DNA from 2 places in the Blautia sp. AF19-1 genome. Region 2 is predicted to be linked to the other one. Evidence: riboswitches for the same ligand, from Rfam matches in the RefSeq annotation. Region 2 holds a riboswitch; the other holds the start of a gene.
The links. Region 2 has a riboswitch for lysine ahead of dapA (4-hydroxy-tetrahydrodipicolinate synthase). Riboswitches for the same ligand answer to the same signal wherever they lie in the genome.

Region 1: another riboswitch for lysine. It lies ahead of DWX26_RS11430 (alanine/glycine:cation symporter family protein); the one in region 2 lies ahead of dapA (4-hydroxy-tetrahydrodipicolinate synthase).

What each region holds. Positions count from the first base shown of each region.
Region 1 is NZ_QUGQ01000016.1:26,139-41,537, reverse strand. It holds gene DWX26_RS11460 (alpha-galactosidase) at 1-101, opposite strand, end outside; gene DWX26_RS11455 (phospho-sugar mutase) at 209-1,927, opposite strand; gene DWX26_RS11450 (hypothetical protein) at 2,095-2,445, opposite strand; gene DWX26_RS11445 (AfsR/SARP family transcriptional regulator) at 2,442-3,701, opposite strand; gene DWX26_RS11440 (metal-dependent hydrolase) at 3,957-4,595, opposite strand; gene DWX26_RS11435 (amidohydrolase) at 4,856-6,472, opposite strand; gene DWX26_RS11430 (alanine/glycine:cation symporter family protein) at 6,590-8,068, opposite strand; lysine riboswitch at 8,254-8,428, opposite strand; gene DWX26_RS17395 (maltose acetyltransferase domain-containing protein) at 8,533-8,658, opposite strand; gene DWX26_RS11425 (peptide deformylase) at 8,702-9,112, opposite strand; gene DWX26_RS16915 (hypothetical protein) at 9,154-9,570, opposite strand; gene DWX26_RS11415 (class I SAM-dependent methyltransferase) at 9,643-10,248, opposite strand; gene DWX26_RS11410 (hypothetical protein) at 10,235-10,786, opposite strand; gene DWX26_RS11405 (GNAT family N-acetyltransferase) at 10,783-11,352, opposite strand; gene DWX26_RS11400 (AIM24 family protein) at 11,548-12,384, shown strand; gene DWX26_RS11395 (MATE family efflux transporter) at 12,549-13,880, shown strand; gene DWX26_RS11390 (DUF3878 family protein) at 14,181-15,179, opposite strand.
Region 2 is NZ_QUGQ01000007.1:51,862-67,260, reverse strand. It holds gene rpoC (DNA-directed RNA polymerase subunit beta') at 1-3,558, shown strand, start outside; gene DWX26_RS06445 (hypothetical protein) at 3,867-4,103, shown strand; gene DWX26_RS06440 (hypothetical protein) at 4,125-5,339, shown strand; gene DWX26_RS06435 (polysaccharide deacetylase family protein) at 5,720-6,811, shown strand; gene typA (translational GTPase TypA) at 6,899-8,728, opposite strand; gene DWX26_RS06425 (single-stranded DNA-binding protein) at 9,134-9,763, shown strand; lysine riboswitch at 9,819-9,993, shown strand; gene dapA (4-hydroxy-tetrahydrodipicolinate synthase) at 10,145-11,035, shown strand; gene dapB (4-hydroxy-tetrahydrodipicolinate reductase) at 11,071-11,832, shown strand; gene DWX26_RS06410 (metallophosphoesterase family protein) at 11,981-12,898, opposite strand; gene DWX26_RS16650 (hypothetical protein) at 13,008-13,166, shown strand; gene DWX26_RS06405 (DUF4317 family protein) at 13,254-13,898, shown strand; gene DWX26_RS06400 (hypothetical protein) at 14,030-14,458, opposite strand; gene DWX26_RS06395 (hypothetical protein) at 14,626-14,859, shown strand; gene DWX26_RS06390 (chloride channel protein) at 14,897-15,399, shown strand, end outside.

The DNA of each region.
Region 1 (15,399 bases), on a different contig from region 2:
ACATGTCCGACGTAGCCTTCCGGGCTCAGGCCGATCACATACGTCGTATTCTCTGTATTTAACTGAAAAAGCTTTTTCTCATCATAATATAAAATCGCCATTTTCTTCTCCTTATTTCAGGTAAGCTTGATCCGCCGGGCCGATTTTTGTACAAAAAGACCTCACCCGCCGGGCTGAGGCCTTTTTTTGTTTCTATATCACACAGCGTTTAAGCAGTTACCATTGCATTTTTTAATTTTTCCAGTTTCTCGGCTGCATCTTCAAGGGATGTGCCTTTTACGCCGAAATAGAATTTGATCTTCGGCTCAGTACCGGATGGGCGCACACAGCACCATGCGTTGTTTTCCAGCTCATAGTAAAGAACGTTGGAGGACGGAAGTCCGGTCGCGCTCTTCTCTCCGCTTACGAGATCCTGGCGTACATCTGCTTTGTAATCGCGTACGGCAAGAACCTGGAAACCGCCCAGCTCTTTTGGCGGGTTCTCACGGAAGTTGGTCATCATGGTCTGGATCTCTTTTGCACCGTCGATACCTTTTAAGGTCATCGTTGCAAGACCCTCTTTGTAGTAGCCGTACTCCTCGTACATATCCACCATGGCATCCCACAGTGTTTTGCCCTGCTGTTTGTAGTATGCAGCAACCTCGCAGAGCATCATAACTGCCACGCAGGCATCTTTATCTCTTGCATATGTTCCGGCCAGGCAGCCATAGCTCTCTTCCAGACCAAATACATAATTGTGTGCACCGCTCTGCTCAAAAAATTTGATCTGCTCGCCGATGTATTTGAATCCGGTCAGAACCTCGATCAGTGCCACGTTATAAGCTTTTGCGATTGCTTTTGCCATATCGGTCGTAACAATCGTCTCAACGAGTGCCGGGTTCTCCGGCATGGTTCCGTTCTTGGTGCGCTCACGCAGAATATACTCTGCGATCAGCATACCGGACATGTTTCCGGTGAAGCTTACGTACTCGCCGGTCTTGCTGTCTTTTGCATAAACGCCGAGACGATCTGCATCAGGGTCGGTTGCAAGGATGATGTCAGCGTCTACTTCTTTTGCCAGTTTCAGCGCCAGTGTCCATGCTTTCTCGTCTTCCGGGTTCGGGTAAGCCACCGTCGGGAAGTTTCCGTCCGGCACTTTCTGCTCTTTTACAACGTAAACCTGATTAAAGCCAAGCTCGCGCAGAACGCGGCGTACCGGCACATTTCCGGTTCCGTGAAGCGGTGTGTAGACGATCTTCATATCTTTTGCCGCATCTTTGATGATTTCCGGATGAATGCTCTGCTCTTTTAATTTTGCGACGTAACGGTCATCAAAATCGGTTCCGATGACCTGGAACAGGCCTTCTGCTCTTGCATCATCTTCTTCCATCGTTTTAACGGCAGAAAACTCGGTTACTTTTGCTACCTCTGCGAGAATGTTTTTGTCGTGCGGCGGTGTAATCTGTGCGCCGTCCTCCCAGTATACTTTGTATCCGTTGTACTCTCTCGGGTTGTGGCTTGCGGTAATGACGATACCGGAAATACAGCCGAATTCACGGACAGCAAAAGAAAGCTCCGGTGTCGGACGCAGGGACTCGAACAGATACGTTTTGATTCCGTTTGCATTCAGGCAGAGTGCTGCTTCGCGTGCGAATTCCGGAGACATTCTTCTGGAATCGTGTGCGATGGCTACGCCTTTTTCCTGTCCGTTCTGGGAAATGATGTAGTTGGCAAGGCCCTGGGTTGCCTGGCGTACGGTGTAGATGTTCATGCGGTTGGTACCCGCTCCGATGACACCGCGGAGTCCGCCGGTACCGAACTCAAGCTGACGGTAGAAACGGTCTTCGATTTCTGCCTCATTTCCTTCGAGTGCTTTCAGCTCTTCTCTGGATGCCTCATCAAAATATGGATCATTGCACCATTTTTCATATACTTCTCTGTAACTCATGTTTGTTATCCTCCCTGTCTGTTGTACTTTATTTAACTTAAGACAGCAGACTTTTTCTGGATTTAAGCTCGTTTCATCACAGCTTAAAGTTACCATTTGTTTAGTCTGCTGTCAACTTAAAAATTAATTTATTTTTTCTAATTCTCTTGGTTCCTGATAAAGCTCTTTTAGATCACTGAGAACCTGTACTTTTCCTTTGCGGTCTGCGGTGCTCCAGGCTTTTCGTCAGTTCCATGACAGCCTTCATATAGCAGGCATGATCCTCTCTCAACCGGCCATACCTTCCGCAGCGTTCCGCGCAGACGGTACATCATATTTTTCAGTGCTCCGTACGGATTTTCACTCTCCTCATCCGTCCAGGGTGCTTCGGTTAACTGTTCCAGTGTTACGATATGGTTTTTGTTGCAGATCATATAAACCAGCAGCTTTGTGATCATCGGGGAATGAATCGCTTCCTCGTTGAGGCAGCGTGTTTCATCGTACATGCGGAATCTTCCAAGCAGCTGTACGCGAATCATAAAACATCGTCTCCTTCTAAGAACTCAAGCTCTTTTTCGGTCTGAATTGCCGGCAGTGCACTGTATTTCAGATTCTTTGCCCAGCCTTTTTTCTCCTCGGAGAAGCGCTCGCTGATTCTCTTGTAGACGAGTTCGCATCCTCTCTGGCTGCCGCCCTGCAGCAGAATCACATACTGGGACGGGCTGTATTTTGCAAAGAAATCGGAATGACGCAGGCTGCGTTTCATTACCTCAAGCAGCTTTTCGGACATACGGTCAAGGCGCGGACCGCCTTTTGCCGGGTAACCTTTTCCGTCTGTAATGGTGCACAGCATCAGCCACGGCATCTGTCCGTTCAGCTCGGACATACGGTAAACAAGTCGGTAGCAGTCACGGAATCCGGCGAGGGAACAGAAGAATGCTCCGCCCTTTTCTCCCGGGCTCTCCTGAAGATCTGCCTGTACCTCTTCGATCACGCGGTGTCTGCTGCCCATGCGGCTTCCCAGATAGCGGTACTGCTCCACCAGTTTCTCGCTCGGTGTAACGCCAAGCTCTTCAAAGTAATGTTTCGAGGTCTGCTCGTACAGTTTCATGGCCTCTTTGTATCTCTCCAGGCCGATCAGCGCCTGCATCTGGACTGCCTGCCACTCGTCGAACGGATACAGTTCGGAAGCAACAGAAGTCAGTTTCTGCAGCTCATCGAACTCCTCGTTTTTCAGAAGATACTCACTTACTTCTTTCAGTGCATCGGAATATACTTTTTTCAGCTGCGCGCGCTCCGCCTGTACCCACTCTTCCTCGCCGAAATCTGCAAGGAACTCTCCGGTGTACAGCTCCAGTGCTTCGATCATCTGATCCATGCGCGCTTTCTCGTCTGTCTCTTTTCCTGCTTCCAGGATCTTATTTTTGATATCAATCGCATCTACCTCGACCGGCATCGGGCTGGTCCAGTGGTAAACGCCTTTCTGTGTATAAATGTACTCAAACTGCGGAAGTCCTGCCTCGACAAGGCTTCTTTTCAGGCGATGTACGCCGACACGCAGGCTGTTTGCCGCGTCCGCCACATCTTCTCTTCCGTATGTGCTCTCCAACAGTCTTCCTCTGGAAATTCCATTGTCCTTGTTATAGAGGAAAATCTGCAGAAGTCTCATCGATTTTGTTGCCATTGTTTTCCGGAAGGAAATCGGCTGGTCGCCGTACTCCAGGAAAAAACTTCCCATCATGTGTACTTTTAAAAGCGGTAACTGTTCTGTTTGGTTTTTCATTTCTTCGTTCATACTAACTCCTGTATTGCCTGTTGTGCTCTAATCTCTGTTGTCGGTTGCGCTGCGCTCCGCAATCGGCTGCGGTAACGGGCCGGCGGTTCCCTGTTCGTTCATTTCAAAAACAATTACGGACGCCGGATTTCTGTTTTCTATTTTACATCATTTTAATCAAAAATCCTACTATAAAATGTATAAAATATTAACTTTAACACCGAAAAATTCCTGCTTTTTCTTCCTTTGTCTTGTTATCTTTTTGTCAATCCCATCTCATCCGTAAATTGCCCGCATGATTTTAGCCATCAGCCGCCCTGCAGGCGCCGAGATCACCAGTATTACAGCAAGAGATACCATGCCGCACCCGAGCAGTGCGCGGTTCACAAGTCCCCGTGCTGAGCAGAGTCCGAGGCAGAATCCCTTCTTCCAGGGCCAGAACAGCTTTTCCGGTTTCCGGTTGAAAAAATCGAGCACCAGATGGGACAGAAAGCCCACGGCAAAATAAGCGGACACATCCGGGTAGATGATGTCCACGCACGCCGTCAGCAATGCCAGCGCCGCAAATGAATGCATGAAGGAGCGGTGCGGCTGCTGTTTCCCATAGGCGCAGATCAGCAAAAATGCTGCCGTTCCGGCGAGGAGACGCAGCACGCTGCTGTCGCTTGTGAGGCGGCGGTAAATTCCAAGATTCAGTTTATACTCCGCAAGAATTGTGAGCACCGCAACTGCAACTGTTGCCGTAATGATCTTATCGGCATCGCGGTGCGCCTGTGAAGTGCCGACATCAATGTCACTGATCAAACCGCCGATCGCGGCAGCCCCGGCACCGGCCACAAGCGCGGGAACCGTCTGCGGCTGTAAAACAGCAAGTGCCGCTGCTGTTCCAATAAAAAAATGTGTTCTTCCAAGCATTTGTCTGTTTTTTCCTTTTGTAAAATTTCCTTTATCATAGCACATTCCCGCCCTTTTATGCAACCATTTGTTCGATTCTTTTACGACCGTATGGTCCTATCAGGATCAAAAAAGAACCTCCTGCGACCGTTTATCGCCGCAGGAGGTTCTCCTCTGTTTCTGCCTTTATTCCATACTATTTCCAGGTTATCTTATTTCACGTTTTTCCCTTCATTGTATGAATTTTCATTTGACATTTATCGCTCATTTGAGTTATATCTTTATGCTTCATATACCAGTTCACCAGCAAGATACGTCCGGCACACCGGAATGTCTTTGATCGTGCTCTCATCCACCTCAAACGGATTCTGACCCAGTACGACGAAGTCTGCCATCATGCCTTCTGCGATCTGGCCTTTCACGTTCTCCTCGAAACTTGCCTCGGCACTGCGGATCGTGTAACTGTCGAGTGCTTCCTGTACGGTGAATTTCTGATCCGGCAGGTACGGGCCGACATGGTCGCGCAGCGTTGTTCTTGTGACAGCGCACTGCATGCAGGCGAGGGCATCCGGCAGCTCTACCGGGCAGTCAGTTCCGTTGCTGACGGAGACGCCGTTATTCATCAGCGTCTTCCAGCTGTAGCTTGTGCTCGCAAGCTCTTTGCCGACGCGCTCCTCTACGATATGGTTATCGTAATCGAGGAAGATGCTCTGTGCGTAAACGTGAAGATGCATTTTCGCGATTTTTTCAAGCTGATCGGCTCTTGTGATCTGGCAGTGCACGATGCCGTGGCGGTGATCTTCTCTCGGGTTTTCAGCAAGGGCTTTTTCATAGGCACTTAACACGCGGTCGAGGCACGCATCACCGATCGTGTGAACTGCAGCCTGCATGCCGTGTGCATTGGCGTAGCCGATCATCTCATCCATGGTTTCCTGGGTGAATACCGGGATTCCGCAGGTGGACGGGTCGTCTGCGTATGGGCGACTGAGGAATGCTGTTCTCGCACCGAGTGCGCCGTCGCCGAGCATTTTCAGCGGTCCGATTTTAAAGCGGTCTGTGCCGATGCCGGTCACATTTCCAGCCTCAACGAAACCTTTTAAGGATTCCAGATCGGTAAAGTTGCTCTGCTCGTAAACGCGGACGGTCAGCTCGCCGGACTCCTCGAGTTCTTTGTATGCTTCGTTGACGGTCTGCCACGGAACGGCGCGGTAAACGCAGTAATCATCACTCTGGCTGCTGGTGACGCCGTAGCTGTTCAGGGCTTTGCAGGCGCTGCGGATCATATCTTTGATTTCCTCTTTGCTCGGCACCGGAATACTGTCGTAAACCGGTTCCATTGCATTGTCGAAGAATCTTCCGTCCGGCTCACCGTTTTCCATACCGATCTCTCCGCCCTCCGGCTGCGGGGTATCTGCGGTGACGCCGAGGAGTTCCAGCGCTTTGCTGTTGACTACGAGGCAGTGGCCGCACGCTCTCGTCGCGCAGATCGGAACTTCGGTTGATACGCGGTCAAGATCGTAGCGGTTCGGCATGCGGTCCACGTCCGTGAAGTAATCCTGATTCCAGCCGCGGCCCATCAGCCATGCGCCGTCTTTTCGCGGATGCTCTTTCTGGAAGGTGTCGAGGCAGGCGAGCATATCTTCCAGGCTTTCAGTATGTGCGGCAAGCTGCGCTTTCAGCAGGGAGCTTCCGTAATTTAAAAGGTGCATATGGCTGTCGTTAAAACCGCTGCAGACGAATTTTCCGCCGAGGTCTACAACTTTGTCGCCGGCTGCTGCAAGGGCATCTGCCTCTGCGCTGCTTCCGGCGAAAACAAATTTGCCGTCTTCTACTGCAAACGCTTCGACAAGCGGCAGTTTTCCGGTGTAGACAGCTCCGTTTTTGTAAATTGTTTTCATATCATTATCCTCCTACTGTCATCTAAATTTGATTCTATTCTTTTCTTCCCATTTGCGCAATATACAAATTCAGACACGCTATTCTCTTGCGTGTCTGGATTCGCTTTTGAATATTTTTTATTTCGTTTTCTCTTCGTAGAACAGGCAGGCGTTCTTGTCTACCGTGCCCTGGCCGAAGTTTCTTGCTTTGTAGTCTTTCAGCAGTTTGAAATACTGGTTCGAGAGAATCAGGATCACTGCTACGTTGACGAAGGTCGGGATCGCAGATGTGATATCAACGACAGTCCAGATAAAGCCCTGGTTGTTTGTCTTTACCAGATAGATCGTCCACAGTACGCCCGGCAGAGCGCGGACTGCGTAGAAGATTTTCATGACGATATCTTTCATCTTGCCTTCTTTTTTATACAGATGCTCCAGAATTGCCAGATAGTAGGTGAACCATCCGCCGGAAGTCGTTACAGTAAAAATGACCATGATGACTGCCAGAAGGATGCTTCCAAATTTGCCGAATCCGCTTGCAAATGCACTTAAAGCAAGTGTTCCGCCGTTCGTTCCGTCGGTCCAGTTTCCGCTTAAGATAACGGAAAGTGCGGTGATCGTACAGATAACCATGGTATCAAAGAATACCTCGAAAGATCCCCACAGACCCTGCTCTACCGGATGCGGTGTTTTTGCGGAAGCATGGATCATTGGAGAAGTACCCCATCCAGCCTCATTGGAGTATACGGAACGCGCCATACCCACACGGATAATCTCGCTGACTGCGCAGCCGGCAAAACCGCCGATCGCTGCTGTTCCGGTAAATGCGTTTGTTACGATGGCTGCAAATACGCCAGGAACGCGGTTGATGTTGATGATGATCATGCCAATTCCCATCAAGATATAAAGAACGCTCATAAATGGAACGAGCTTGCTGAACAGACTTGCGATTTTCTTCGTACCGCCGCTTGTAACGACATAGGTCAGAATGCAGAGCAGAACGCCCATCACGATAACGCCTTCTACTTTGAAGCTTCCAAGATTGATATTCTCAATACCGAACGCACCGGCTACGACCTGAGATGCGGTCAGGTTGGAAGAGGTTACGAAGAAGGTGGAGAAAATACCGATGCCGAAGATGAGCGCCGGGATCAGCCACAGCTTGCCCCAGTGGCGCTCCTCGCCAAGTCCGCACTCCATGTAGTAAGTCGGACCGCCGTAGTACTCACCTTTTTCGTTGGTGTGACGGTAGTAGCAGCCGAGGGTAACCTCAACCTGTTTTAATATCATACCAAGCAGAGACGAAAGCCACATCCACATAATGGCTCCCGGGCCGCCTGCTGCAACTGCAGTTGCAACACCGGCGATATTACCGAATCCTACGGTACCGCCGATAGCGGTCGAAATCGCCTCAAACGAGGAAAGCATACCCTTTCCTTCACTTGCTTTGTCTTCTTTCTGGAACAGTTTTCCGCCGGTTCTCTTCATAATCCAGCCAAAGTGACGAAACTGGAAAAATCCAGAACGAACGGTAAAGTACAGACCGGTCAGAATCATCAGCGCGATCAGCGGCACGCCCCAAAGGACACCGTCCAGCCAGTTAAGAAATGCTATCATGTCAAAATCCTCCCTTTTTTCTTTTCCGGCAACAGTTTTCTTCAGACGTATCCTGTAACACCCGTTTCGTCTTTCGTTCTCCAACCAAACAGATTTCCACCCCTGGAACCTTTTGTCACGGTTCCAACTGCAGTACAATAAAAAGAGCAGCGGTCTTCACCACTGCTCCATTAAATCTACGTTCATGAAGCAATAGCTCCTCCACCAGTACGGTGAGAGTGCACAGCCTGTTCGACTGTACCCCAACGCAGACAGTTTTTCGGGAACTGCCCCGTTTCGGCGAATGCTCCTTTCCCTGCCCGTCCCAGACCCCGTTGTCTCAGGACAGCTACTCTTAGCCTTCGCGCCTCTATTGCCGAATATGTATATTGACAGGTATTATCATATGTTTCTTTTCGCTACTTGTCAATCGTTTTTTCGACATTATTTTACAAAAATTTTATATTTTCGAAATTTGTCCTGATTTATTTGACTTTCTTGTCTCCCTCTGACGACTTCAGCTGGTTGAACTTCCACAGACGCTCCATATAGCCGGACTGCTCTTTGGCCAGCTCTTCCACATTCGGGTTGTAAATGATTCCTTTTACCATTCATTCTCTGTCTGTCATACTGTCCTCCTGTCTGCTGTAGGATCTAAATAAGTATCCCTTCCAGATGATCCATCTCATGCTGGCAGATCTGGGCTGGCCAGCCGGTGAATTTTTGGCGTTGTTTTTTCCAATTCCAGTCGTAGTATTCGATTTCGATGTTCTGGTACCGCTTTGTTTTCCGCACGCCTGGCAGGGAGAGGCAACCTTCTTCTGTTTCGTAGGGGCCGCTTTTGCGGACGATCACCGGGTTGAACATGATGATGTCGCGGAATCCGGCGTTTACGATGATGATGCGTTTTTTCACGCCGATCATATTTGCCGCCATGCCGACGCATGCCTCGCGGTTTGCTGCCAGTGTGTCCTGCAGATCTCTTCCCACCTGCAGATCTTCCTCTGTCGCCGGGATGGATTTCTGTCCGAGGAAGAGAACGTCTCTCATAATTGGTTTTACCATTTGTGTTTCCTTTCTCTTTCGGCCTTAAAGGCTGAAATCGTTTAATTTTCTATTTGAATCTGCATATCGCACGATGTGCATCCGATTACGGTTTTTCCGCCTTCCTGCTCCAGTCGTTCTACTGTTCCGCCGCAGAACGGGCAGATCCAGTCGATCTGTTTTCCGGCTTTGACAACCTGCATCATGTTGACGAATTTTGTCGTATCTACATTTTTCGAATCACAGTTCTGCGTCCAATCACCGGAGAGTGCTTTTCGCAATTCGCCGTTTTCATTCAGAATGACGGTATCGCCCTCCTCGATGTTCCAGTCATACAGCATCTGATCCTCCTGGCGGATACGCGATTCTGTTCCGTTTTCATCTTTCAAAACAACAACTGCCATGACAGGCTCATCGGCGCTGCGTTCCTCGCAGCCGAAATCAAGGTCTTCCTCAATTCGCATTACCTGATATTTCATAAAAACGCCCTTTCTTCAAATATAATTCATGCTTTTTTGTATTCCACACGGTTTTTGCTGTTACAAAACTTTTTATTCCTGAATCGTAAAAATCACAACCCGCTCCCGGCTGTCCCCGCCCGGAAACAGATCCATACAGTCGATCTCATCGAGAAATTCCAGTTCCGGCACCGTCATCAGATACGAGATATAAGCATCCGACGGGTAATAGAAAAACAACTGGATCTCCCGCGGATTTTCATAGTACGATTCCAGCAGTCTTGCCATTGCTTTTCTTAAAATTTCGAGCGAAAACGGGTTAAAAAAATACACCCGGTCCACTTCCGCAGGAACGGGAAAATTTTCGGCGCTCTCCAGCACAAACTCTGTCCGCGCGCCGGAGACCGCCGCTTTTTTATTTTCCACCGCCTTCGCATAAATCCGGTCATCATACTCCACACCGATGGACCGGCACCGGGTCTGCGCCGATAAGAAGAAATCTACGCGGCCCTTTCCGCATCCGTAATCGAGCAGCGTATTTCCCTTTCGGATCATCCCCGTGTTTGCCATCCGCTCCAGCACGCAGTACGGGGTCGGCTCATACGGATACCAGTACAGATCCGACCGGCTGTCATCCCGCCCCATTGTGTGGATCTGCAGCAGCTTGTCCCAGCGGTTTTCGTTTTTATCCTCTCTCATCGCCCGTCTCCCGATACTGTTCGAATAATTCCAGATACTCCTGTTCCACCGCAGCAAACGGCCGCACCGTGTAGTCCAGCGTGATGTGAAGTTTCGGCGCATCCCCCGCCTGCGGCTCCTCCAGCAGATTCGTCAAATCGTACCACAGCAGATCATTGTCGATCTGTTTCATCATCCGCTGCTCCTCCGCCGTCAGATCACTGCCAAGATATTTCTCATAAATCACCGAAAGCAGATGGTCCTCGATCTCGCGGTACCGCGGCATCTCCTGCTTTAATGGCCGCGGCACGTCCGACATGTAACACTCGCTCGCGTCATGCAGAAGGCACGCCAGCACCAGCCGCCGGGAATAGCCGCGCGCGGCAGCCTCTTTCGCACAGCAGATGCAGTGCTCTCCCACTGACCAGAACGTCGTCACATGGCCGTTTCCGCGGCAGATCATCGGCAGCGCATGCGCAAAATCCTCCACACAGAGCAGCCCCGGATCAGGATGTACGGGATCGAAGTGTTTTCTTGTATACGTCGTTATCGTACTCATTCTTTAACCTCGCTGTACGGCTTTACTGCCGGCTGTCCCGCGTGCGGCTCGCCGATGATTTTTTCCATCCAGACCATATCGTACCAGCGGTCGAATTTGTAGCCGCAGTTGTGGAAGGTTCCCACGAGTTCGAATCCGAGATGCGCATGGAACTCGGCGCTGTTTTTCGTCAGATATTCATCCTCGACCTGCGGATAGCCGATGCAGGCGTAGAGGTTCAGAATGCCCATTTTTTTCAGGCGGTCCGCCAGCTCTTCATACAGTCTCCGGCCAAGGCCTCCTTTTCTTGCATTGTGATCGAGATAAATGGTCAGCTCGCTCGACCAGTCGTATGCGGCGCGGCCGACAAAGGCATGTGCGTATGCATAACCTTCGATTTTTCCATCCTGCTCGATGACGAGGTATGGATATTTTTTCATGATATCACGCATGCGGTTCTCAAATTCTTCCAGAGACGGCACGTCCCACTCGAAAGAAATGACGGTGTATTCTACATAATAAGCATAAATCTCCAGAATGCGTGCGGCATCCTCTATTTTTGCATCTCTGACAGTAATTGTACTCATAATAAATTCCTCCTCTGACCGTACTGCTTGCGTTTTCTGAACTTTATCTTATCACTCCGCTGAAAAATGGACAACATGATTTCCAGATTTCCTTTTTTTCTAAATTTTTCTGTGCTCTTTGCTTTCTTTCCTGTATAATAAAAGAAACAAGACGGATCACTATTTTTCTTCTTAATGAAAGAAAGGAACGTGCCTATGAAAATTTTAAATCTCGAAAACGAAAACCGGAAATTCACCAAGTCCATCGAAAATTTCCACGTCATGGAATATCTCCAGGATTCCAGCGTCTCGCCGATGACTGCCATGGAGGAGTATTACATGAGCAAAATGAATGTGCGCCGCCGCCAGGTTGTCATTGAACTGGACAAGGAGCACTCCGCGATTATCCAGTCCGGTGCGATGCAGTGGATGGGCGGCCATGTACAGGCGACCGCCGGAATCAAAGGGATCGGCGACCTGTTCGGAAAGGCCATCAAAGGCGCCATGACAAAGGAATCTGCCGTAAAACCGGAGTACGTCGGCGACGGATATCTCGTGCTGGAACCGACCTACAAATACATCATTCTTGTGGATGTCGAGAAATGGGGCTCCTCCGGAATGACGATTGAGGACGGCATGTTCCTCGCCTGCGACGGCAGAGTCAAAACCAAACTGACCGCCCGCAAGAGCATTTCCTCCGCTGTCCTCGGCGGCGAAGGCTTCTTCAATCTGAGCCTCGTCGGCAGAGGCGCCGTTGCCCTCGAAAGCAACGTACCTGAGGACGAGCTGATCGAAGTCGAACTCGAAAACGACGAACTGAAAATCGATGGAAACCTCGCCGTCTGCTGGTCCTCCAACCTTGATTTCACCGTAGAGCGCTCCACCGGAACCCTCGTCGGCTCCGCCGTCAGCGGTGAAGGCCTCGTCAACGTCTACCGCGGAACCGGCCGCGTCCTCATGAGCCCGGTCGCCCCGACAGATTCCCTGCCGACTGCAACCAACACGACCCAGGCGAACCCCGCTGTGAAGAACAACCTTCCGCCGGAAAATTAAATTCGAATCCTCTCCGCCCCTATGCCTAATACGCATAGAAAAAAGTCAAATTAAACCTCGTTTTTGATTGACACTTTCTTCAAAGCATGTTAGCGTAAAATACGCACTTATCTTTACATTCTTAAGAAAAACCATACGATAAAATACATGTTCTGGAGAAAATGATGAATAGAATAAACTGGACTGAACTGAAACCGCAGATTCAGCAGGTCGGGCGATTAAGTCTGCCTGCGATTCTTACACAGATTACTACGATTGCGATGCAATACATTGATTCCGCGATGGTCGGCGCGCTTGGGGCGAATGCTTCGGCGGCGATCGGGCTGGTTTCGTCGACGACGTGGCTCCTCAGCGGTGCGATTTATGCGGTTTCAGCCGGTTTTTCTGTTCAGGTAGCGCATCAGATCGGGGGAAATCATGACAAGAAGGCAAGGGATGTTGTGCGGCATGGCATCGCGTCCGCGCTTGTTGTGTCGGCTGTTTTGTGCCTGATCGGGCTTCTGATCAGTCATCCGCTGCCGGGGTGGCTCGGCGGTGCGCAGGAGATCCGGCGGAATGCCACGCTCTATTTTATGATGTTTGCCATCATGCTTCCGTTTTCCCAGCTCAACTCGCTGATGTCGTCCTTCCTGCAGTGCAGCGGTGATATGGTGACACCCAGTATTTTAAATGCCGTCATGTGCGTGCTCGATGTCATTTTCAATGCTCTTTTGATTCCGGTTTTCGGTGTCATGGGTGCCGGTATGGGAACGATGCTGGCCTGCGCCGTCATCAGCCTCACGGGTGCCTGGTTCTGTTGTGTCCGCAATCCGCGGCTGCGTCTCCGCCGGAAGGAAAAAACGGTTTTTGATACGAAAATTCTGAAAACTGCATTCAAAATCGGTGTGCCGGTTGCCGTACAGGAAATCGCGATGAACAGCGCCATGGTTGCTGCCACCATGCTGATTGCCCCGCTCGGCTCCATTGCGATTGCGGCCAATTCGTTCGCCGTCACCGCCGAAGGCCTCTGCTACATGCCAGGCTACGGCATCGGTTCCGCCGCGACAACGCTCGTCGGCAGAAGCTACGGCGCCGGAAATTACAAGCTGGCGAAACGCTACGGAAATATCTGCATTGCCATGGGCGCAGTTCTGATGGCCATCACTGGAGGTCTGATGATGATCTTCTGTCCGTTCGTCTTTAGTATTCTGACTCCTGACCCGCAGGTTCGCTCGTTTGCCGCCGAGGTACTCCGCATCGAACTGCTCGCCGAGCCGTTTTTCGGCGCTTCCATCGTTGCCGCCGGAGCCCTCCGCGGAACAGGCGATACGTTTGTGCCAAGCCTTCTGAACCTTGGCAGCATCTGGGTCATCCGCCTCGGTCTCGCGGTGCTTCTCATCACCCCGCTCGGCCTGCGCGGCATGTGGATCGCCATGGCTATCGAGCTCTGCATCCGCGGATTGCTGCTGCTCTACCGCCAGCATACATCGAAATATTATAAACTGCCCGCAGCCTGACTTGGCGGCAGCGTATAGAAAAAGCGCTTATTTGAGATTTCATTCCCGCCTCAAATAAGCGCTTTCTATTTTACCTTATCCCTTGTTTCAATTCACAGTCGGTATTTTCACGGAGTCTGACATGTCGAAAATAGTTCGACTGTGACTTGCCTCATGTCTGTGGAGGATACCGATTTCTCTCCGCCCGCCACTGCCGTTATGTTTCTTTTAACAATTCATCCCACCACTTTAGAAGCGGGGGACTTCTTGTCTACTGGTATTAAAACTGAATCACTTCCGGCTCATCCGTAAAGGAGCTGATCATTGCCGTTGCGTTCTGGAAATTTTAAACGTCTCAACCTCCACAACCCGCTCTTTCCCTCTCGTTCCCCAGATCATCAGATGGACCTTATATTCCACCGAATCCCGTGCATAAAAGAATGGCTCCTCGCGCAGCAATGATGCGCGTTTTCCTTCGGCTTCCAGTATCTTTTTCCGTTTCATTGCCTGCTCCTGGATTTTTCGGATCTGGGTTCCTTCTTCGCCGGTGAAGCGTCGTTTCGGATAATTCTGTGCTTCGCGGGCCAGTTTTTTTTCCAGTAAATCCACGACTTTCGCGTGGCGGCTCGTATGCAGCAGTTTTGCGATCTGTTTTGCGAGGAGTTTTCCCTGCCATTTTTCATAAAGTGCAAGATACCACAGCAGCACTTTATCGCCTGCCTCCGATGCCAGTTTTTTCATCTCCGTAATTGCCTCTTCCGTCGCTTCCCACCACGGGCATGACGGTACGAGATACTGATCCGGCACGGCCGGGTAGCAGCAGAAATTGAGCGGCGGGAAATTGGCCAGCGATGCCAGACGCATTTCTTCCTCGGTGCAGAACGCCTCGCCGAGGTATTCCAGCTTGTCCCGCAGGATCGCAATACGGAACTCAATCTGCCGCAGATACTCGTATCCGTCCACCCAGAAATGACCCGTTTTTCCGTAATCAAACAGATGCACTTCCAGTGAAAGGCGGCTGAAAAACAGCGTGCACACCGTCTCTTTCTGCCGCACGATCAGAACGTACTGCTCCCCGTCTTTTTCCAGTGCAGCATCTATTTCTCCCTCGTATTCCTTCTGATACGTTCCCGTCAGCTCCGCGTCATGAAAAACGAGAAAGCTCTCTGCCGCATCGTTCATCAGATAGACAAGCCAGATCTCCTTTTCTCCTCCACCGTACCGCTCACCCGGAAGCAGCAGCTCGAACTGCCCCTGCGAAAGAAGCACATCCAGCCTTTCCAGTTCCTCGGTCCATGTGATATTTTCTGCAATTTCCATTCCGTGATTCTCCCCTGTTTTCTTTTACTTCCTATGATACACCATAAAAAGGCTCCACTGCAATCCAAAGCAGTAGAGCCCCTTCTCCAAATTTTTCTGTTATTAATCCGTCCCGTTATCCGGCGCATGCCGTCCGCACTTTCTCGTCCAGCGTCGTCTGAATCTCTTTTAAGTTCACCGGTTTCGGAATATACCCGCGTCATGCCCGCATCCGCGCACC
Region 2 (15,399 bases):
AGAATCTTCGGACCAAGCAAAGACTGGGAGTGCCATTGCGGTAAATATAAGAAAATTCGCTACAAAGGCGTAATCTGCGACCGATGCGGCGTAGAAGTAACAAAATCCAGTGTGCGCCGTGAGCGTATGGGACACATTGAGCTGGCAGCTCCGGTATCCCACATCTGGTATTTCAAAGGAATTCCGTCCCGTATGGGACTGATCCTGGATCTGTCTCCGAGAACTCTGGAAAAGGTTCTGTATTTCGCAAACTACATCGTTCTTGATGCAGGCGATACCAAATTACAGTACAAACAGGTTCTGACCGAGAAAGAATACCAGGATGCCAGAGAGGAGTTCGGAAACAGCTTCCGTGCAGGTATGGGTGCGGAATCCATCAAAGAGCTTCTGATGGCAATCGATCTGGAAAAAGAGTCTGCTGAATTAAAGGCAGGTCTTAAAGATTCTACCGGACAGAAGAGAGCCCGCATCATCAAGAGACTTGAGGTTGTTGAGGCATTCCGTGAGTCCGGAAACCGTCCGGAGTGGATGATTCTTGATGCGGTTCCGGTTATTCCGCCGGATCTGCGTCCTATGGTACAGCTTGACGGAGGACGTTTTGCAACATCTGACCTGAATGACCTGTACCGCCGTATCATCAACCGTAACAACCGTCTGAAGAGACTGCTGGAGCTCGGTGCACCGGATATCATCGTGCGCAACGAGAAACGTATGCTCCAGGAGGCAGTTGATGCCCTGATCGACAACGGCCGCCGCGGCCGTCCGGTAACCGGTCCTGGAAACCGTCCTCTGAAATCTCTGTCCGACATGCTGAAAGGTAAATCCGGCCGTTTCCGTCAGAACCTTCTTGGTAAACGTGTTGACTACTCCGGCCGTTCTGTTATCGTCGTAGGACCGGAACTGAAGATTTACCAGTGCGGTCTGCCGAAAGAAATGGCAATCGAGCTGTTTAAACCGTTCGTTATGAAAGAGCTGGTTTCCAACGGCACTGCACATAACATCAAAAATGCAAAGAAAATGGTCGAGAAACTCGAGCCGCAGGTATGGGACGTTCTCGAGGACGTCATCAAAGAGCATCCGGTTATGCTGAACCGTGCCCCTACCCTGCATCGTCTGGGTATCCAGGCGTTCGAGCCGATTCTGGTAGAAGGTAAAGCGATTAAGCTGCACCCGCTGGTTTGTACCGCATTCAACGCCGACTTCGACGGTGACCAGATGGCTGTCCATCTGCCGCTGTCTGTAGAAGCGCAGGCAGAGTGCCGTTTCATGCTTCTTTCTCCGAACAACCTGCTGAAACCGTCCGATGGTGGTCCGGTAGCCGTTCCTTCCCAGGATATGGTTCTTGGTATCTACTATCTGACACAGGAGCGTCCGGGCGAGAAGGGCGAAGGAAGCTTCTTCCGCGATATGAACGAAGCCATCCTGGCATACGAGAACGGATATATTACCCTGCAGACCAAGATTACCATCCGCTGCGAAAAAGAGATGGAAGATGGTACTGTAATGCAGCAGAACGTAAGCTCCACACTCGGAAGATTCCTCTTCAATGAGATTCTGCCGCAGGATCTGGGATACGTAGACCGTACGGTTCCGGGTAACGAGCTTGCGCTTGAGGTTGATTTCCTCGTTGCAAAGAAACAGCTGAAACAGATTCTGGAAAAAGTCATCAATACACACGGAGCTACCAAAACCGCAGAGGTTCTGGACTATATCAAGGCAACCGGATATAAATACTCCACCCGTGCAGCCATGACCGTATCCATTTCCGATATGACCGTGCCGCCGCAGAAGCCGGAGATGCTCGCCGAAGCACAGGCAACGGTAGACAAGATTACAAGAAACTTCAAACGTGGTCTGATTACAGACGAAGAGCGTTACAAAGAGGTTGTAGATACCTGGAAGAAGACCGACGATGCGCTGACAAAAGCATTGCTCGACGGACTGGATAAATACAATAACATCTTCATGATGGCTGACTCCGGAGCCCGTGGTTCCGATAAGCAGATCAAACAGCTGGCTGGTATGCGAGGACTGATGGCCGATACAACCGGACACACCATCGAGCTGCCGATCAAGTCAAACTTCCGTGAAGGTCTTCAGGTACTGGAATACTTCATGTCCGCACATGGAGCACGAAAAGGTATGTCCGATACCGCGCTTCGTACCGCCGACTCTGGTTACCTGACCCGTCGTCTGGTAGACGTTTCTCAGGACCTGATCATCCGTGAAATCGACTGTGCCGAGGGCAAGGACGAAATTCCGGGTATGTGGGTCAGCGAGTTCACAGACGGAAAAGAGCAGATCGAGAGTCTGCAGGATCGTATCACAGGCCGTTTCTCCTGCGAGACGATCAAAGACAAGGACGGCAACGTCATTGTAAAAGCAAACCATATGATCACCCCGAAACGTGCTGCCCGTGTCATCAAAGACGGCATCAACGAGAACGGTGAGCATTATACAAAAGTAAAAATCCGTACCATTCTTACCTGCCGTTCCGGTAACGGAATCTGCGCAAAATGCTATGGTGCCAACATGGCAACCGGCGAGGCAGTACAGGTTGGTGAGTCTGTCGGAATTATCGCAGCACAGTCGATCGGTGAGCCTGGTACACAGCTGACCATGCGTACCTTCCATACCGGTGGTGTTGCCGGTGGAGATATCACACAGGGTCTTCCTCGTGTCGAGGAGCTTTTCGAGGCAAGAAAGCCGAAAGGACTTGCCATCATCACCGAAATCGCCGGTGTTGCACAGATCAAAGACACCAAGAAGAAACGCGAAATCGTTGTTACCAATCCGGAAGGCGGCGTATCCAAGACATACCTGATCCCTTACGGATCCCGTATTAAGATCGCAGACGGAACAGTTCTGGAAGCCGGAGACGAGCTGACCGAGGGTTCTGTCAACCCGCATGATATCCTGAAGATCAAAGGTGTACGTGCCGTTCAGGATTACATGATCCGCGAGGTACAGCGAGTTTACCGTCTGCAGGGTGTAGAAATCAACGATAAGCATATCGAGGTTATCGTTCGCCAGATGCTGAAGAAGATCCGCATCGAGGAAAACGGAGATACCGAATTCCTTCCGGGCGACATGGTAGACTTCCTGGATTACGACGAGACCAACAAAGCTCTGATCGCAGAAGGCAAAGAGCCGGCAGAAGGAAAACAGGTACTGCTTGGTATCACCAAAGCATCCCTGGCATCCGATTCCTTCCTGTCCGCAGCATCCTTCCAGGAGACCACCAAGGTTCTGACCGACGCTGCTATCAAGGGTAAGGTTGACCATCTGGTAGGCCTGAAAGAGAACGTTATCATCGGTAAACCGATCCCGGCCGGTACCGGTATGAAGTGCTACAGCAACATTCATCTGAATACCGACAGCATGATCGAGGAAGAAGAGGACGAGGATCTGATTCTGACCGAAGATCTTGAGGACGATGCTCCGGCAGCTCCGATGGCAGAAGCTCCGGTTGAAGAGCCGTCAGCTGAAGAGGAAGAGCCGATGCTCGACTTCGACTTTGAGGAAATGATTCCGTCAAAGGATGATACCGAGGAGTAAACCCTTCAACAAATAATAGCAAGGATTCTCCCACCTCTATAGGTGGTGAGATGAATTGCAAATAAGAAAGTTAACGGCAGTGGCGGGCGGAGAGAAATCGGTATCCCCCACTGACATGAGGCAAACCACAGTCAGCATTCTGCTGACATGTCAGACTCTGTGAAATTACCGACTGTGGATTGAAACAAGGTTAAAAAATAAATATGTCATTTGTGAAAAGCAGAGAATTTTCGGTTCGCCGGGGTCTCTGCTTTCCTTGTGTTTTCGGGAGCATTTTGTTACAATGGAGACAGAAAAGAGGGAAGCCTATGTGGATAAAAAAATTACCTGGCATCGTGGCAAATGCGGCGGTACTGATTCTGGATATATTTGTGATTCTGATGATTGCAGCGCTGTTTCTCCACCAGCAAACGGCGGGAGAGCGTGTGAAAGAGACGATTACGCGTTTTTCCACGACATCGGAGGAGTATTATTCCGAGGGAGAGGCATACAGCCAGAAGAGCGACCGGGTGCATACGTATGCGGTGAAAGAACAGTCTAAATAAGAGGAAAAGATGAGGTAAACTATGCTCCAGAAGTGGAAAAGAAAAGGAAAAAGATTCCGCCATGTGGAAAAAGACGGAGAAGAGACGACGGAGCTTTCTGTGAAAATACAGGCGGCAAAATTTCGTGATCTGCCGATGAGTCTGCGGATTCTGATCGTGAATCTCAGTCTGTTTCTGATTCTGTGCGCCGTATTTTTTATGGCAGGCGCGTATCTGTATGCGCCGCAGGCGGCAGGACGGAATTACGTGGAAGCATGCCTGGCAGGAGACTGGAACAGTGCATACGATGTATGCCAGTTCCCGGACAGCACGTTTCTGTCGCGGAAGAACTACGTCAATGCAATGACCTGGAAAGCAAAACAGGACGGCACTGACGGGCAGGAAACACCGGAGATCAAGAGCTTTTTCATGCGCAGAAAACAGAATCTTGAGACCGGGGAAAACAGGATTTATACTGTGCGGTACACGTTAAAAGGCATGAGCGACTCGCAGGAAGAAACATTGGAGATCGCCGTCGGGGATACCGTAAAATGGAACTTCAAAGAGTGGTACGTTGTGCCGAAAGACAGCTGCGTGACGGATGTCGAAATCACCGTCCCGGCGGATGCCTCGTTCTATCTGGACGGCGTGCAGGTCGGGAAAAAGTATTTAAAAGAGACAGCAGATAACGTCAGCATCTACAAAATCCCGTATCTCTTCCTCGGCGGCCACACCATTGAACTGACCGAAAAACAGAAAGACCCATACCGCGAGATCGTCCTCGTGCAGGACAACAGCAGCATGGAATTCCTGCCGGATTTAAAACTCAACGATTCCACCGGCAAAACCATCGCCGACCGCGCAGAAGAGTCCCTGGACAAGGTATTCACAGCCGCAGCCGCCGGAAAATCCTTCAGCACCATCAAAAATGAATTTTCCGCCGACACCGCCGTACAGAAAACCGCCAAAGAACAGTACCAGCAGCTCTGCGATGCCTACCTGAACAGCGACACCAACACCGGAATCACCAGCATCACCGTGAGCAGCGTCTCCACAACCGTAACCAACGAATCCAACCAGATGAAGATCGAAACCAACGTGACCGCTGCGATCGAGCGACGAACCCGTTTCCTCCATTTCTTCCGCAAAACCAAAATAGAGACCGTCACCTGGAAACTCGAGTCCGTTGTGACGCTGGAAAACGAAAAATGGGTGATGGGCAGCGATTTCCTGACTAAAATAGGACATGAGGCATAAGGTGTTTGCTTCCGTTGTTCTGGCAACGTTAAAACTTTGCAGTTACTCTTAAGCAGAGAGGATAATCAGGCTGGACAGGTGAAAGACCTGTGATTTGGTGGCAAAGCACCAGAAAGAAACCAGGTTTTTTAAAAGAGAGTGACAAAGAGTGATTTTGTATCCGCTTTTACCATGGGTGCAGAGTCACTCTTTTTTTGTGACAAGATGTTAAGAAACGATAAACATTAATTTACCAGAAGTGGAAAAATGTAAGAATTTGTGCCTTGCATCTTAGGTCAGATCACGTTATGATAGTAAGTAGAAAAATGTCGAAAAACGTTTGTGTTACGATGGAAGAAAGTTCCGCAAAGGGGCGGGACGATGGAGTATAAACAGATCATATGGAAAGAAAATCATTGAAACAGAGAAGAAAGCAGATGCGCCGCAGACAGATGATGCAGAAAGTATCACGGATTTCCCTGTGTGTGGTAATCGGCCTTCTTTTTCTTGCGCTTATCTGGAAATTTGCGGGAGCGCAGCTTGCGAAAAAAGGAATTGTACTGAGTAATGACACAGCCGCAAAGACGGTGAGCGAGACGGCGCCGGAGGCGGAGGACGGATCGGGAAATGCGGGAATTAAGAAGCTTGCGGAGACCACGCCGCCGAATGAGACGCCGGGATGGCAGTACAGCTCGTCGGGCTGGTGGTACGCAACGGATGCCACAACGTACTACGTCAACGGCTGGGCAGATATCGACGGAAACCAGTACCATTTTGATTCCAATGGTTACATGGCGACCGGCTGGAAAGCGATCGGCGGAAAAGGCTGTTACTTTGATGACCAGGGTGTTTACCAGCCAGACCGCAACGGCTCGATGATGGTAGCCCTGACCTTTGATGACGGCCCAGGCGTCTATACCAGCACGCTTCTCGATACGCTGGAGCAGTACGGGGCACAGGCGACGTTCTTTATGCTCGGCAGCAATGTGGAAAAATACGGTGCAGATGTGATCCCGCGCATGGCGGCGATCGGCTGTGAGCTTGGAAACCACTCCTATGCGCATCCGAATATGAAAGAACTGAGCACCGACGACGGCCTTGCCCAGTTCCAGATGACGGATGATCTGATCGCCCAGTACAACAACGGACAGGGTGCAACTGTCATCCGTTTCCCGTATGGAAACAGCACCGATGAACTGCTCGCATCTATCGGCCGCCCGAGCATCATGTGGGATGTCGATACCCTGGACTGGCAGACAAAAAATGTACAGGCAAACATCAGCGCCGTTCTCGACAGTGTAAGCCCGGGAGACATTATCCTGATGCATGATATCCACGAGACGACCGTAGAATCGTGTGCAACGATCGTGCCGGAGCTGATCAACCGCGGGTATGAGCTTGTCACGATTCATACTCTTGCAGCGGCAAACGGCGTGGATCTTGCAGCGGGAGAGACGTATTACGGCTTCCATGGCGGAACGACAAACGAATAGAAAACAGAATAGAAAAACGACAAAGAACCGCCGGTTTACTCTCAAATCAAGAGTGAACCGGCGGTTCTTATGTCATTTTATGAAAATTTATTTCATTGCCGCTCTCTTACGAAGTCTGGAATCCAGCTCTTTCTTACGGATACGTAAGGAAACCGGAGTAACCTCAAGAAGCTCGTCCTTGTCGATGAAGTCCAGAGCCTGCTCCAGGGAAAGGATTCTCGGCGGAGTCAGACGCAGTGCCTCGTCGGAAGAAGAAGTACGGGTGTTGGTCAGGTGCTTCGTCTTGCAGACGTTCAGCTCGATATCCTCGGCCTTACCGTTCTGTCCGATAACCATACCGGCGTAAACCTTCTCGCCAGGTCCGATGAACAGAGTACCGCGCTCCTGTGCGGAGTACAGACCGTAGGTAACGGACTCGCCTGCCTCGAAAGCAATCAGGGAACCCTGTTTGCGGTATTCAATGTCGCCCTTGTACGGTGCGTAATCTTCAAACTCGGTGTTCAGGATACCAGTTCCTTTGGTGGAGGTCATGAAGATTCCACGGAAACCAATCAGGCCTCGTGCCGGGATTTCGAACTCCAGACGGGTGGAACCATCGCTTGCGCGGCTCATGCCGTGAAGCTCGCCTTTACGCTCGCTGAGGAGCTGGATGACAGTACCGGAGAACTCGTCCGGAACGTCAACGTATGCGATTTCCATTGGCTCGAGTTTGCGTCCGCGCTCGTCCTCTTTGTAGATAACCTCTGCCTTACTTACTGCGAACTCATATCCCTCACGGCGCATGTTTTCGATCAGGACGGACAGATGCAGCTCACCACGGCCGGAAACCTTGAAGCAGTCTGCGGAATCAGTCTCCTCGACACGCAGGGAAACGTCGGTGTTCAGCTCACGCATCAGACGGTCGCGCAGGTGGCGGGAGGTAACGTATTTACCTTCTTTACCTGCCAGCGGGCTGTCGTTTACGATGAAGTTCATGGAAATGGTCGGCTCGGAGATTTTCTGGAACGGGATGGAAACCGGGTTGTCCAGATCGCCGCAGAGAGTATCTCCGATGTGGATATCCGGGATACCGGAAACAGCAACGATAGAACCGATGCCTGCCTCAGTAACCTCTACTTTTTTCAGTCCGTCAAATTCATACAGTTTGCTGACCTTTACTTTTTTCTTCTTGGTCAGATCGTGGTGGTTGACCAGCATAACGTCCTGGTTCACGCGGATCGTTCCGTTTTCAACTTTGCCGACACCGATACGTCCAACGTATTCGTTGTAGTCGATGGTACTGATCAGAAGCTGTGTGCCAGCTTCCGGATCGCCGGTCGGAGCCGGGATGTATTTCAGGATGGTCTCGAACAGAGGAGTCATATCCTTCGGGGTATCGTTCAGATCGAGTACCGCATGACCCATCTTTGCGGATGCGTACAGAAACGGACAGTCAAGCTGTTCGTCAGATGCATCGAGGTCCATCAGAAGCTCGAGCACTTCGTCGATAACTTCATCCGGGCGGGCTTCCGGGCGGTCGATCTTGTTGATGCAGACGATAACGGACAGATCCAGCTCGAGTGCTTTTTTCAGCACGAATTTGGTCTGCGGCATAGCGCCCTCGAATGCGTCTACAACCAGAATAACGCCGTCTACCATTTTCAGAACTCGCTCAACCTCGCCGCCGAAGTCCGCATGGCCTGGGGTGTCGATGATGTTGATTTTCGTTCCTTTGTAGTAAACTGCTGTATTTTTGGAAAGAATGGTGATTCCACGCTCACGCTCGATATCGTTCGAGTCCATGACACGTTCCTGAACCTCCTGATTGGCACGGAAAACGCCGCTCTGTTTCAGAAGCTCGTCTACCAGTGTAGTTTTACCATGATCGACATGGGCGATGATGGCAACGTTTCTTACATCTTCTCTCGTTGTTTTCATTTCTTCATTCCTCTTCCTATGAGTTGACCCTGCCGGGTTCAATTTTTCAAAATTTCAAGCCGGCCGGGAATGTTTATCACAGCACAAAGGCAGGTGCCTTGCCGTTTTGTCTCTGCTGGATGCCTGCCTATCTGAATTATTATAGCACAGAACAGAGAAAAAAAACAGGGAAGATGTGACATTTTTTGTATTGCAATGGTAGAAAATACGAAGCATGTGGTGCGGTTTTTACAGAAACATATACAAAAAATTGGGCAGAATGCTGATTTGAATAGAAATAAAAAAATCTGGAAAAAAGTGGTTCTGAAAAAGAAATGTGGTTCATACATTAGGATTATAGATCAGCAAAGTACCGATCAGAAATCAATATTCAGAAAGAAAAGACAAAGGAAGGGGATTTTCATTATGGCAGACAAGATGATTGAAAACAATCAGGTGGTTATCATGGGAGAGATTGTCTCCCCGTTTACATTCAGCCATCAGGTATTCGGAGAGGGCTTTTACCTCGTCGATGTGATGGTCAAGCGGTTGAGTGAATCGCAGGACATCATTCCGGTGATGGTCTCCGAGCGGCTGGTGGACGTATCACAGGATTACCAGGGTGAGTGGATCTGCATCAGCGGTCAGTTCCGGTCCTACAACCGCCACGAGGAGAAGAAGAACCGTCTGGTACTCTCCGTATTTGCGCGGGAATTAAGCTTCGTGGAGGAAGAGGACGATTCCGTCAAATCCAACCAGATTTACCTCGATGGATACATATGTAAACCGCCGGTCTACCGGAAAACACCTCTGGGAAGAGAGATCGCCGACCTTCTGATCGCGGTCAACCGTCCGTATGGAAAATCAGATTATATCCCGTGCATCTGCTGGGGACGGAATGCGCGGTATGCCTCTGCGTTTGCCGTGGGCGGCCACGTTCTCATCTGGGGACGGATCCAGAGCCGGGAATATATGAAGCGGCTGAGCGAGACGGAAATGGAAAAGCGGACCGCATATGAGGTTTCGGTGAGCAAGCTGGAATATAGTGAGAGTTAAAGCGCGATCCGCTGTTGACAAGAAAATTTAATGATGCTATAGTAAAAGCAGAACTGAAGTGGATAGAGGTCGCATTACTTCAAGAGTACCTTTTCGGATGCCTCAGCAGCAAAAGAAGAAGAGGAAAAGGGAAGAATGCCGAAGGACATCCGGCGCTGAACCGGTATGCTCCTGGGCGCAGGTTGAAAAAATCTGCGACTGTCATCGAGAGATGGAGAGCTATCTGATCATAGATACTGCGTATGTGTGAATTTGGAGGCGATCTTATCTGGGATGAGGCGCCTCTTTTTTTAACGGAAAGTGAAATTTTCCGTGGGAGATAAGCTCCGGCGACTGATTTCTTATGGTTTTATCTGACACAACATACAGGAGGAAAAGAGAATGTCTATTTTTAAAGGTGCAGCTGTTGCAATTATCACACCGATGACCGAAACACAGGAAGTGAATTACGAAAAACTCGGAGAACTGATTGAGGAGCAGATCGCCGGCGGAACCGACGCCATCGTTATCTGCGGAACCACCGGTGAGGCTTCGACCCTGTCCCATGAGGAGCATCTGGATGCCATCAAATATACCGTGGAAAAAGTAAATCACAGAATCCCGGTAATTGCAGGAACCGGCTCCAACAGCACGGAGACAGCAATTTATCTGTCTCAGGAAGCAGAAAAATACGGCGTGGACGGACTTCTTCTCGTTTCTCCGTATTACAATAAAGCAACACAGAAGGGCCTGATTGCACACTTTACCGCAATCGCAGACAGCGTCAAAGTGCCGGTCATCCTTTACAACATTCAGGGCAGAACCGGCGTAAACATTGCACCGGAAACGATCGTCTATCTGTTCAACAACGTTGAGAATATCGTTGCAGTCAAAGAGGCTTCCGGAAACATTTCCCAGGTCGCAAAAATTATGCAGCTGACCGATGGAAAGATCGATCTGTACTCCGGAAACGACGATCAGGTTGTGCCGATCCTTTCCCTTGGCGGAAGCGGTGTAATCTCCGTTCTTTCCAACGTAGCACCGCGTGAGACCCACGACATGGTACAGAAATTCCTCGACGGCGATGTGGCCGGATCCAGAGAAATCCAGCTGAGAGCACTGCCGCTCATCGATGCGCTGTTCTGCGAAGTAAACCCGATTCCGGTAAAAGCAGCGCTGAACCTGATGGGCAAAGAGGTTGGACCGCTTCGTCTGCCGCTGACCGAGATGGAGCCGCAGAACCAGGAGCGCTTGGCAAAGGCTATGAAAGATTTTGGAATCAAACTGGCTTAAGTTAAGAATACACGAAGTAAAGAAGGAAAAAGACAATGGTTAAAATTATTATGCATGGCTGCAACGGCCATATGGGACAGGTCATCACCGGCCTGGTAAAAGAAGATGCAAATGCAGAAATCATAGCCGGAATCGATATGAACGACAACGGCCAGAACGATTATCCGGTATTCAAAAGCCTGGCAGAATGCGATGTTCCGGCAGACGTAGTCGTTGACTTTTCTTCCTACAAGGCAGCCGACGCACTGCTCGATGCCTGCAAGGAGAAAAAACTTCCACTCGTCCTCTGCACCACAGGCCTCACCGAGGATCAGCTCAAAAAAGTGCAGGAGACCAGCAAAGAAATCCCGGTTCTCCGCTCTGCAAATATGTCCCTTGGTGTGAATACGCTGATGAAACTGGTACAGGCAGCTGCAAAAGTGCTTGCCGAAGCAGGCTTTGATATGGAGATCGTGGAGAAACACCACAAACTGAAATGCGACGCTCCAAGCGGAACCGCCATCGCCCTGGCAGACAGCCTGAACGCGGCAATGGACAACCAGTACCACTACGTATACGACAGAAGCCAGCGCCACGAGCAGCGTGACCCGAAAGAAATCGGAATCTCTGCTGTACGCGGCGGCACCATCGTCGGAGATCACGACGTCATCTTCGCGGGACCGGATGAAGTTGTTACTCTGTCCCACAGGGCATATTCCAAGGGAGTTTTTGGAAAAGGTGCTGTAGAGGCCGCAAAATTCCTGGCTGGAAAGCCAGCCGGTATGTATGATATGCAGGATGTGATTGCCGCGAAGTAAGGCAGAAGCAGGAAATAGAAAAGATAAAAAAGAAGGCAGGCTGTGTGCAGTTGCACAGCCTGCCTTCTTTCGAGCTGCTTTTCTGTTTTAGCCAATGAGTTTTTTCACTTATGCAGCGTAATAGGAATACGTTCCTCTGTCAAAAAATCTATTTCAGCTCCCGTTCCGCTTTTTCCCAGAGCTCTTCGTCAAGATCAGTCAGCGCCAGTGCATCCGCAAGTTCCCGCACCCGTTTTACCGTGAGATAAAAGTAATTGATACCGCAGGTCAGCGTCCGCTTTAAGGAGCGGGCAAGTACACTGCCGTGGGTTTCCAGTTCGGCACGGTCGAACTCGGCGAGATAGCCCTCGAGATCATAGGGGATCTGAAAACATTCGATCTGCCATGTGCTGTTTTCCAACGTCAGAATTGCGAAGTGCGCATGGCCGCCGACATCATCAAGCGCAAGCCCAAGGGATCCTGGATTCAGATACGTTTTTCCTGCGTATTCTTTCTGTTCCTGCTTGTGGCTGTGGCCGCCAAGCAGGATGGAGGCATCGAGATTTTCCAGATGAGAAAGCAGGTGCTCCGGATGCAGCCCGAAATTCCCTCGGATTTCACCAGGTGCGCCGTGGCAGAGCCGAAGTGCCGGGAAAAGGGATTCACGGCAGGTGTCCGGTGTAACTTCTTCCTGCGGCACAAAAACGGGAACCAGTTTCCCGGCTTCATCCAGCTTTCCAATCAGAACACCGTCTGTCGGCAGCTGCTCAAAAAATTTTAGATCCTGATCGGTAAGATTCCGAAACGTGTAATCCAGAAGCCCGCTCGTCGAAGAACCCGCCTTCCAGTTCTGCGGCTGCCAGAGATTCTCAAGCAGATATTCCTCCCGGTTGCCGCGCACCAGATAGCACGGAAACTCCTCCTGCATTTCGCGGAGCACCCCCATCATCCTCTGCGGAAACGGCCCATCCGTCACAAAATCCCCCAGCCCGATGATACCGTCAATTTGCTGCCTGCGAAGAAACTCCATCACCGCCGAGAGTGCATAATAATTCCCATGAAGATCACTGATTACTGCTAATTTCATGTGTTTTCCTTTCTATGTCAAAATCATAAAATGCGAGATACTGTCTTGATTTTATCAAATGGTGAGAAGGAACGCAATTTATAAAAATATAAGCCAGGCAATTGATGAAATGATGGAAGACAGCAAAACGGAAGGCATTGAAAAAGGCAAACTTGAGGTGTTATCAAATTTATTAAAAAAAGGAACGATCAGCATTCAGGATGCCGCCGACTGTATGGCAGTGTCTGTGGCGGAATTTAAGAAGCTGGTCAATAAGTATCCCATCTGATTCCGAAAAACCTGCTGACAGAAAAAGCATGTTATGATAAGATCAAAGGCAGAGAGTTTCGAATATCTTTACTGTCGGAGGGAATGTATGATTAATCGGGAAGACATGCTGGAGCTGACGAGGAGGATGACGCCGGCGCGGACTTCGTTTGTGCGGATGGCGGGTTGCTATACGGATTCGGATGGGGAGTATGACGGCAGTTTCAACATTCATTTTCTGAAACTGTCCGGTTCGGAAAAGGCCAGGAATCTGGCGATTGCCAAGAAAATTCCGTTTGCGGAATCGAATGAGAAGCTGCGGGAATACCGTTTTCCGGAAACATCCCAGGGGCCGGGCAGTATCTGGCAGATGCTGATGGCGCTGCGGGAATGCGGACTGAAGAACGATGCGCTGTTGGAAACGTTCTATGATATCCTGATTGAAGGATTGCAGATTCACGGGGCTTATGCCATTTACATGTTTTATGACCGGTATGATATTCCTGCAAGGGCTTCCGATAAAGAGCGCCTGGGGGAATCCGAGGAGATGTTCCCCTATCTGATCTGCGCTGTCTGCCCGCTGGTTGGAGAATACGAGCCGGGAAATCCTATCTGTGGATTCCTGTTCCCTGCCTTTGTGGACCGGAGCGGAGATCTGGAACGGGTTGATATTTATGCAGAGCGTGCAGCGTGGGGCGATCAGATGGCCAGCATTCTTGGCGCGAAGGGCAGAAAATTCAGATGCGGTCTGTAAAAGAAAAAATCAAAAGTGACGGATCAAACCAGGTGCTGATGTGCCTGGCAGTAAAAAAACTTCCCGGCGAACCTGCATATATCGTTCGCCAAGGGAAGTTTTTTAGATACGGGAGCAGCAGAAGTGCATATTTACTGTGCCATCCCCGCTCCATTCTGTGTAGTTGCTCCGTTTTCCTGCGGATTCTGCGTCTCATTGTCGCCGCCGCTTACCACATCGTCCACCGCGCGGCCGACATCCTCAACGCCCTTACCGACACCACGGGTCACATCTTCAGCGGCGTCGCCGACATCATCTCCAAGGGTATTTCTATCCCCGGTATTTGTACCGTTCGTACCGTTGGCATTCCCATCGGTGCCCTCCGTCACATCATTTACATTGTCGTTTGACGGCATCTCTGTCGTATTGACATCGTTTCTGTTATCCGTCTGTCCCATGTCGCTCTCCGTGTTGGTATTGCCATTTCCGGTGTCATTCGTGGTGTTGTTTCCACAGGCCGTCATCCCGGCCAGTAATACCGCCAATGCCAGCGTCATATACACTCTTCTGATTTTTCTCATCTTCAAAATCTCCTTTCCCTAACAGTGTCTGGACAGTTGCTAGTATTTGAAAAATGCCGGAAAATATACGGAAAAAAGAGGCTTTTGGAAATCTTGACAAAGGAAGAAAAAAACACTAAAACAAAAAGTACGAAAACGGACTAAAAACGAAAACAGGATATATCGAAATGGAAGTCAATCCGGCAAACCGGCGGGAAAAAATCATCAGTCTGACTGAAACGGGAAAACAGTATGCGAGAGAGCTGGTTCTTCCGCTGTTTCAGTCCGAGGAGGAAGCTGCGGCGCAGTTTACGGAGCAGGAGATGACAGAAGTAATCCGGATGCAGGAAAAATTTGCCGATGCACTGGCAAAGAGTATGGAGGAAAAGGTATCCATAGTTCACAATCTGTCCGCTTCGTGATATGATAACAGCAGAATTCGAAAAGGAGAGAAAGAGAATGAAAGAAGAACTGAAGAAATCCCTTCGCACCTACGGCGCCCTGCTGCTGCTCGGTGTGACCGGCGTTCCGCTCGGTGCGGCAGTCGGTCTGATTGAGGCGCTGTTCTGCCGTCTGCTTTTGAAAGTCACGGCTGTTCGCGTGGCACATCTTTTCTGGTGTCTGCCGTTTCTCGCTATGGCAGGTCTTGTGATCGTGGCAGTCAATCAGAAATTCGGTGGCAGGGGAAAAGGAGGCATGAGTCTGATTTTTGATGTAGCGTATGAGGAGGAGACAGAGCTTCCGCTTCGCATGATTCCGCTGGCAATGCTCTCAACGGCGTTGACGCATCTGTTCGGTGGAAGTGCCGGCAGGGAGGGCGTTGCCGTTCAGATCGGTGCTGTGTTTTCCTATTTTGCCGGCAAAAAATTACCGTTTAAAAACGCGCCCGGTATCTTTCTGGTAACCGGTATGGCCGCCGGCTTTGCGGGCATGTTCGGAACGCCGATTGCAGCTGTGATCTT